Regions from separate parts of the Bacillus sp. Pc3 genome, predicted to be linked through region 2. Evidence: predicted binding sites of a transcription regulator. Region 2 holds the regulator's gene; each other region holds the start of a gene.
The links. Region 2 encodes LexA, which represses DNA repair genes until DNA is damaged. Its sites were predicted from a motif close to CGAACATATGTTCG; they were not measured.
Positions count from the first base shown of each region.

Region 1: ruvA (Holliday junction branch migration protein RuvA) is a predicted target of LexA. The motif match lies at 1,729-1,742, and genes of this name have one in related genera.
Region 3: recA (recombinase RecA) is a predicted target of LexA. The motif match lies at 1,931-1,944, and genes of this name have one in related genera.

Region 1 covers NZ_CP010406.1:3,378,070-3,381,201, forward strand. The annotation lists gene safA (SafA/ExsA family spore coat assembly protein) at 1-35, shown strand, start outside; gene SB24_RS16255 (YhcN/YlaJ family sporulation lipoprotein) at 184-777, shown strand; gene SB24_RS20680 (hypothetical protein) at 911-1,030, shown strand; gene SB24_RS16265 (intercompartmental signaling factor BofC) at 1,163-1,672, shown strand; gene ruvA (Holliday junction branch migration protein RuvA) at 1,807-2,412, shown strand; gene ruvB (Holliday junction branch migration DNA helicase RuvB) at 2,423-3,132, shown strand, end outside.
Region 2 covers NZ_CP010406.1:222,808-225,939, reverse strand. The annotation lists gene SB24_RS00865 (hypothetical protein) at 28-456, shown strand; gene lexA (transcriptional repressor LexA) at 796-1,416, opposite strand; gene yneA (cell division suppressor protein YneA) at 1,573-1,884, shown strand; gene SB24_RS00850 (YneB family resolvase-like protein) at 1,900-2,550, shown strand; gene SB24_RS00845 (DUF896 domain-containing protein) at 2,619-2,852, shown strand; gene tkt (transketolase) at 3,019-3,132, shown strand, end outside.
Region 3 covers NZ_CP010406.1:373,205-376,336, reverse strand. The annotation lists gene pgsA (CDP-diacylglycerol--glycerol-3-phosphate 3-phosphatidyltransferase) at 1-577, shown strand, start outside; gene SB24_RS01320 (competence/damage-inducible protein A) at 595-1,845, shown strand; gene recA (recombinase RecA) at 2,016-3,059, shown strand.

The sequences.
Region 1 (3,132 bases), 830 kb from region 2:
AAGTATTCGGACGGCCGGAGGAAGAAGAAGATTAATGTTTCGGGACGATGTATGTCGTTCCTTTTTTTATGTCCAACTGAGGAATGGACATAACTGACAAGCTTAAACCCGCCGCCCGCCGCGCATCCTAAACATGAGCGGAAAACGCTCAAAACAGCGATGAATCCACGGGGGGTTTTTCCATTGGGTAAAAAACTGATGACGATCGCGGGCGTTTTAGCCGTGACGGCAAGCTTAACGGCATGCGGAGCAAATAATGCCATGAATGACGGACGCTACAACCAGTCAACACGTCCGGTCGGATATTATTCGAATGATAATGGTAACGGCAGAGGCCAGTACGGAATGGACCATCAAGGACCCGTTTCTGAAATGATGGAAAACCGAAACGGCCGTCATAATACGACAAACGTGTCCGATCAGTACGCGCCTAATGACGGGGTTCCGTTAACGACGGACGGCACATATAACGGCCGAAATGTCAATACGCCGCCGGCAGCAATGTCTTATAATGGGTATGACAACGCCGAAAACATCAGGTTGGCGGCAAAAGTTGCAAACCGCGTGAAAAAAGTAAAAGGCGTACAGGATAGTCAGGTCATCGTGACTGACACGAGAGTCGTCATTGCCGTCAGAACAAATCATCCTTTTACGAAGAATGATGATAAACATGTCAAACATGCGGCCAAAAAATTCGCGGACGGCCGTACAATTCAAGTGTTTACCGACAACGCTACTTTTACAAAGCTGCAAGACATGAACAGAAACAGCCGTTAAACGGGACTGCCGGATGATTTCATCCGGCAGTATTTTTATGGATAAAGCTTCATCATTTCTTTACATATTCTTAAAACGCTCTTTATATTGCGGTGTTAACATAAAAGTAATAAAACGTAACGGAGGGGCCGGGATGAAAAAAACGGAGCATGACAAAAGCCGCGGAGCAAAAACTGTGTATCTGACCGTAAGGGGATACCGGCTCAAACTGACGCCCGGACAAATGAAACTGATTTCAGCCGGCCGGGCATAATCATCGCAGCAGCCCTCATTTAGAGAGCTGCTTTTTTTCGGCTGAAACAGACAAATGAAAGAAAACGATTAAGCACCGGCATCTTTGGTCAAACTAGCATCAAGAGTTTGATTGAATAAAGAGGTGTTATTGGTGAAACGAATTTGCGGTGCTCGTCTATTGTTTATGCTTGTCTTATCGGCTGCAGTCCTGATTTGCGGAGGAAAAGGCGCATACGGGGCGGAGGTTGAGCATTACGGGCCGCTTCGGGTGCACGTCCAGCTGGAAAAGGTCTATCTGGACGGTGATGTCGGCATCGAACATACGGATGAAACCGTTTTGGCGATGGAGGATTTTTGGGCCTCATATGCCGGCTGGACGCTCGTTGAGCAGAAAAAAGGCTTCGTCCTTTTCCGTAAGCATGTTGATGACATTTCTCCGCTCAGTAAGGTTAACGGTTATATCGGCGTCACGGACGGAGGCGTCATCTCCACTTTTCACGGCCGTCCCGGATCGCTGGCCGAGCCGATTCAGTCTTTCTTCCAGATTGATATAGAAAGGCTGGAAAGCCGATTGCAAAAGCACTTGGAACACGGCATACCGTACAGGACAAAAGCGGAGTTTGAGAGCGTGATCGATCATATTAAGACTTACAGCGGCTGACTTTGACGCAAGACATGTGACACATGTCTTTTTTTTCTGAATGGAAGGTGTCAGAGCGAACATACGTTAACTTTTCTATAAGACTTTGGCTGTTTTTGTGTTACAATGATAAGCAGTCAAAGAGGTGAATAGGTGTGATTGAATTCGTGAAGGGGACGATTGATTATGTATCTCCCCAATACATCGTGATTGAAAACGGCGGAATCGGTTATCAGGTCTTCACTCCGAATCCGTTTATTTATAAGGTAAGCAATCAAGAGACCATTTTTACGTATCATCATATAAAAGAAGATGCCTTTTCTTTGTACGGTTTTTCAACCCGGGAAGAAAAAGCGCTTTTTACAAAGCTGCTGAACGTCACCGGCATCGGGCCGAAAGGGGCGCTCGCCATCCTCGGTTCCGGTGATCCCGGAGCCGTCATCGAAGCGATCGAACAGGAAGATGAAGCCTTTTTGGTGAAATTTCCGGGTGTGGGCAAAAAAACGGCGCGGCAGATTATTCTTGATTTGAAAGGCAAACTGGCCGACGTCGTGCCTGAAATGATTGACAACCTGTTCAATCATGAAGCGCGCATTGAAAAACAAGAGGCTGAAACGGCGCTTGACGAGGCGCTTGAAGCGCTCCGGGTTCTCGGCTACGCCGAAAAAGAAATTAAAAAAGTGCTTCCTCACTTAAAAGAGGAAACGGCGCTTTCAACAGATCAATATGTGAAAAAAGCATTGCAAAAATTATTAAAGTAAGGTGATGTTCATGGATGAACGGCTCGTTTCAAGTGAAGCAGACAGCCATGAATCAATAATCGAGCAAAGCCTCAGGCCGCAGAATCTCGCCCAGTATATCGGCCAAAAGAAGGTGAAAGAAAATCTGCGCGTGTTTATCGATGCGGCGAAAATGAGGCAGGAAACGCTGGACCACGTTCTTTTATACGGGCCTCCGGGTCTCGGGAAAACAACGCTTGCGTCTATCGTGGCCAATGAGATGGGTGTGGAGATGCGGACGACGTCAGGTCCCGCCATCGAAAGACCGGGAGATTTGGCAGCCATTTTGACGGCGCTCGAACCAGGGGATGTGCTGTTTATAGACGAAATTCACAGGCTGAACCGCTCAATTGAGGAAGTGCTGTACCCGGCGATGGAGGATTTCTGCCTTGATATCGTCATTGGAAAAGGCCCGTCCGCCCGCTCCGTCCGTCTCGACCTTCCCCCTTTTACGCTTGTAGGAGCGACGACAAGGGTCGGATTATTGACCGCACCGCTCAGAGACCGGTTCGGGGTGCTGTCGCGCCTTGAATACTATACGCAGGAAGAGCTGACAGATATCGTGTCAAGAACTGCTGACGTTTTTGAAGTGGATATCGAAAAAGCACCGGCTCTGGAAATCGCCAGACGGTCAAGGGGAACGCCGCGGGTTGCAAACCGGCTTCTCAGAAGGGTGAGAGATTTTGCCCAGGTGCTCGGCGA
Region 2 (3,132 bases):
TTAAAATATGTAAAAAGGGGGATGCAAATGAAAAAATACTGGTTATGTATTGCTGTTTTTTTATTATGTTTTAGCGGAATACACTCAGCTGAAGCGGCTACCACTGAATTCGGATCAAAAACAAGCTTCACTTTGGAGGGAAATGCAAAAGAGTTTCATATTGAAAATCCGGGGGCTGTAGCTGCCGACGATTACTTTTTAGGATATAAGTTCACCATAATGAACAACTCTTCGTGCGGTTTAAGCATGAAACTCCAGCGGATGGCGCTGAACGGGAATTTTTATACATTAAGTTCTAAAAACTACAGCGGCAGCTGGTTAAACCTCAGTGCCCAGGATAAAAAATCAATTGATCCGTATCACAAATACAGAATTCTGGTTGAAAGTTCTTCAAACGTCTGTGGCCCCGTCTATATTAAAGGGTTTTACGGTGTAGAATATTATCATTTTGATTGAAAATAGATACTCGCTAAAGGCAGCGGGTTTTTTTATATTTAAATATAACTTATTACACTATGTACTAAATTTTCATAGATAAATTTTTATGCATCCGCCCAAAGGAAACATAAATAAAAGTAAATTCATCACGCACAAATATACAAAGTTAAAAAATGAATGAAAAGTTTCTCTAAGGAAACATTATTAGTTGACTTCAAAAGTGTGATGTCGGATAATAAGAATGTAAGTTTTTCCTCCTTAGCAGATTCGTTTCTTAAGCCAGGGCGAATCTGCTTTTTTTATGCAAAAAAAACCCCTCTTTAAGGGGTTTTTTACAATAAATGAAGTTTAATAGAATTAATGTACGGCTCTGAATACGCCGATAACTTTCCCCAAAATGCTTACGTTTTGCAGGATAATCGGCTCCATCGTCGGATTTTCCGGCTGCAGCCGCACATAATTGTCTTCTTTATAGAAGCGCTTGACCGTCGCTTCATCATCTTCGGTCATAGCTACGACGATTTCTCCGTTATTGGCCGTGTTCTGCTGTTTGACAATGACGTAATCTTTGTCAAAAATACCGGCGTCGATCATACTTTCTCCCATGATTTCTAACATAAAGACATGTTCGCCCGGAGGAACCATCCGGTCAGGAAGCGGAAAATACTCGTCGATATTTTCAACAGCCGTAATCGGAATACCCGCCGTCACTTTCCCGATGACCGGAACGTTTACGACCTGGCTTTTCGGAATGTGGACTTCTTCTTCATCCAATACCTCAATCGCCCTCGGTTTAGTTGGGTCCCGTCTGATCAGGCCTTTTGTCTCCAGCCGCGCCAAATGGCCGTGCACGGTTGAACTGGAAGCCAGTCCTACTGCTTCTCCTATCTCTCTTACAGAAGGCGGATATCCTTTCGTTTTTACCTCTTCTTTAATAAAACGCAGGATATCAAGCTGCCTTTTTGATAGCTTCGTCATATTTCGCACCTCAAAACGTCGATTTTAAGTAGATTATAGCATGATTTTCCTGACAGTACAAACATAGGTTCGAAAAAAACGATTGACAGAAACGTTTGTTCGTATATACTGAAAGGTATAAAAAGCGAACAAACATTCTTATCGGAGGTTGTTTACATGGCGAAAGAATCTATTATATTTGTAGGGCTGTTTACTGCGATTTTAAGTGCCGCTATTTTACTTGTCTCATGTGCGGGAAATGATCAGTCCCTCAGCCAATATGTTAAAATAAAGGTTCAGGACGGCGATACACTCTGGTCACTTGCGGATCATGTAGCAGAAAAGAAACACATTAATAAAGAAGATTTCATTGAGTGGGTGACGGAGAATAATCATCTCCAAACTGCTGATATAAAGCCCGGAGACGAACTTATTCTTCCGGTTAAGAAAAAGCATCCGGCCGTATATCAGCTGGCCATTGTCAATTAGAGAGGAAAGAGAGAAATGAAGGCACTCATTTATGCCCGCGTAAGCACAAACAAAGAACAGCAGCAAACGTCATTAAAAAGACAGGAAGAGGAGCTCAGTGAGATCGCTGCTGCAAACGGCATGGAAGTCGTGAAAGTCATTTCTGAGAAAGCCAGCGGTTACGAAATGGATCGCGACGGAGTATTTGAAATGCTTGATGAAATTAAAAAATCACATATTGACGCGATATTGGTGCAGGACGAAACGAGATTAGGAAGAGGAAACGCCAAGATTGCGCTTTTGCATTGCATTTACAGGGAGAACGTAAAAATATATACGACGGCTCATAAAGGTGAACTGGAGCTTTCCGAAGCTGATTCGATGGTACTCGAAATCGTCAGTATTGTTGAGGAATATCAAAGGAAAATTCACAATATGAAAATCCGGCGGGGAATGAAAAGAGCCGTGAAAAACGGCTACAAACCTGAACGGAATCTGAAAAACAGACATGAAAACAGCGGAAAAGAAAAAAAAGAGGTTCCGGTTTCGGAAATTATCAGGCTGAGAGCCAACAAGCTTACCTTTGCAGAAATCGCAGCGACCTTAAGGGGATTCGGCTACGATGTGTCCAAAGCCACGGTTCACCGGCGGTTTCAGGAATATACCGCAGACACAGAAGGCAGCTGACGCGCATCAGTTGTAAAAAAGACTGCGTTTTAGTAGTATATAATCAACACGCACCAAAGGAGCTTATTATGATTTCTAAAGAAAAAATCGCAAGAATTAACGAATTGGCTCAAAAAGCTAAATCAAACACGATAACGGATGAGGAAAAAGCTGAACAGCAAAAGCTTCGCCAGGAGTATTTGAAAGGATTCCGCTCCTCAATGAAAAATACGTTAAAGAGCGTAAAAGTGATTGATCCGGAAGGCAACGATGTCACCCCTGAAAAATTAAAAAGAGAACAACAGAAAAATAATCTTCATTAAACAGAAAGAATACGGCAATACGTATTCTTTTTTCGTATATACTAATATCAGGCTGTGCTTTACGACAATTTTCAACAAGTTTATCTCAAATTTAAGCTGAAAGAGTTGAGAAAAAGTCAGCATCGCTTTATGATGAAAAGGTACAACAATAAGGAAGGGGATTATAATGGATACAATTGAAAAGAAATCAGTTGCCACCATTCGTACACTATCTATAGACGCAATTGAAAAAGCGAATTCCGGACATCCGGGCATGCCGATGGGAGCCGCTCCGATGGCA
Region 3 (3,132 bases), 150 kb from region 2:
TAACTTACCGAATAAAATCACACTGGCAAGAATCGCTTTAATTCCTGTATTTATGATTATCATGCTTGTTCCTTTTCAGTGGGGCAGCGTTCATATAGGGGATGAATCGATTCCGGTCGCGCATCTTACGGGAGCTGTTTTGTTCATTATCGCATCAACGACTGACTGGGTGGATGGCTACTATGCCAGAAAACTGAACCTCGTGACAAACTTCGGGAAATTTTTAGATCCGCTGGCTGACAAACTGCTGGTGTCCGCGGCATTAATTACGCTTGTGCAATTTGACCTTGCGCCGGCGTGGATGGTCATCATCATCATCAGCCGCGAATTTGCCGTAACGGGATTAAGACTTGTGCTGGCGGGAACGGGGGAAGTTGTAGCCGCCAATATGCTGGGGAAAATTAAAACATGGGCTCAGATCATCGCTGTTGCCGCGCTTTTGCTGCATAATCTTCCGTTTGAGCTCGTTTCTTTCCCGTTCGGCGATATCGCTTTATGGGTGGCCGTGCTCTTCACAGTCATTTCCGGCTGGGATTATTTTGCGAAGAACTGGGATGCGTTAAAAACATCTAACTAAGAAAGAAGGACTTAAAGATGGAAATAGCAAAAAAAGCAGAAATCATTGCAGTCGGCTCGGAGCTTCTGCTCGGCCAGATCGCCAATACGAACGCGCAGTTTATCAGTAAAGAGCTGGCGGAAATCGGTGTGAACGTGTTTTATCATACCGCTGTCGGTGACAATCCGGAGCGGCTTAAGCAAGTCATCCGCATTGCCGAAGAGCGCTCAGACCTGATTATTTTTTCAGGCGGCCTCGGACCGACCAAGGACGATTTGACGAAAGAAACCATTGCAAACACACTGGGGCGTCCGCTCGTTCTGAATGACGAAGCATTCCGGTCGATCGAAGAATATTTCGCGAAAACAAAACGGACCATGTCGCCGAATAACCGCAAACAGGCGCTCGTCATTGAGGGCTCAGACGTTTTGGCGAATCATTTCGGCATGGCGCCGGGAATGCTTGCAGAGCACGGCTCAAGGCTTTATATGCTGCTTCCCGGGCCGCCGAGCGAGCTGCGTCCGATGTTTGAAAATGAAGCGAAGCCGCTGCTTCTTAAAAAGCTCGGTTCTAATGAGAAAATCGTTTCAACCGTGCTGCGGTTTTTCGGAATCGGTGAATCCCAGCTTGAAGCTGATTTAGAAGATATCATTGATGCGCAGACGAACCCGACGATTGCGCCGCTCGCTGCTGACGGAGAGGTCACGCTGCGTTTAACGGCGAAACATGCCGACGAAAAAGAAACAGAACGGCTTTTAAAAGAAACGGAAGCCGCCATTTTAGAACGTGTCGGTGAATTTTTCTACGGATATGATGATACGTCTCTGGTGAAGGAGCTTTCAAAAGCATGCAGACAAAACGGAATTACGATTTCTTCTGCCGAAAGCTTTACAGGCGGCCTGTTTTCAGAGTGGGTGACTGATTTAAGCGGTGCGTCTCAACTATTTGCAGGGGGCGTTGTCTGTTATTCCGACAGCGTGAAACAGCATGTGCTCGGCGTGAAAGCTGAGACGCTCGCAGAAAGCGGAGCGGTCAGCAAAGAGTGTGCGAAAGAGCTTGCAGCCGGTGTGAGAAAGCTGACCGGAAGCGATATCGGCATCAGCTTTACCGGGGTGGCGGGTCCCGACCCGCAGGAAGGGCATGCGCCGGGCCGCGTCTTTATCGGCATTGCGGCGGAAGGAAAAGAAGAGGTGCACGAATTTAACTTTGCCGGCTCAAGAACCGGAATCAGAAAGCGCGCCGCTAAATACGGCTGCCATCTCATTTTGAAAATGCTGGATCAAAAATAAAGTTTTAAAGAGGCGTTTTCTCTGATTTTTAAGTTTTACAAGGGAAATTATGCTCTTTTGCAGAAAAGCGAACGCGGAAAAAATCCGAATATGCGTTCGCTTTTTTCTTGGCAAATGCCAGTAAACAAGGTATAGTATATGTAGTGGCAAGATAAAGGAGGAAAAAATAAATGAGTGATCGTCAGGCAGCCTTAGATATGGCTCTTAAGCAAATAGAAAAACAATTCGGCAAAGGTTCCATCATGAAGCTCGGAGAAAAAACGGATACAAGAATTTCAACGGTGCCAAGCGGTTCCCTTGCACTTGATACCGCTCTCGGAATAGGCGGATACCCGCGCGGACGGATTATTGAAGTATACGGACCTGAAAGCTCAGGTAAAACGACTGTAGCGCTTCACGCAATCGCTGAGGTTCAGGAAAAAGGCGGACAGGCAGCATTTATTGATGCTGAGCATGCTCTTGATCCTGTTTACGCGCAAAAGCTCGGTGTCAATATCGAAGAGCTTCTGCTTTCTCAGCCGGATACGGGAGAGCAGGCGCTAGAGATTGCTGAAGCGCTGGTGCGAAGCGGCGCTGTTGACATCGTAGTCGTTGACTCTGTTGCGGCGCTTGTTCCAAAAGCTGAAATTGAAGGTGACATGGGTGATTCACACGTCGGTTTACAGGCGCGTCTCATGTCTCAGGCGCTCCGTAAGCTTTCCGGCGCCATCAATAAATCTAAAACAATCGCAATCTTTATTAACCAGATTCGTGAAAAAGTCGGCGTTATGTTCGGAAATCCGGAGACGACACCGGGCGGCCGCGCGCTGAAATTCTATTCTTCCGTGCGCCTTGAAGTGCGCCGTGCCGAGCAATTAAAGCAGGGCAACGACGTGATGGGGAATAAAACGAGAATTAAAGTCGTAAAAAACAAAGTCGCTCCTCCGTTCCGTACGGCTGAAGTGGACATTATGTACGGTGAAGGAATCTCCAAAGAAGGGGAAATCATCGACCTTGGAACTGAACTGGATATCGTGCAAAAAAGCGGTTCGTGGTATTCTTATGAAGAAGAACGCCTCGGTCAGGGCCGTGAAAATGCCAAGCAGTTCTTAAAAGAAAATAAAGACATCATGCTGATGATTCAGGAACAAATCCGTGAACATTACGGTTTGGACAATAACGGTGTTACGGAAAAATCGGAAGAAACTCAGGAAGAGATGGAATTAGAAGAATAAAAACACGATCAAAAGGGCGGAATAAGCAATTTCCGCTCTTTTTTTGTGTGTTTAAAAAAACACTGGCTGTTTC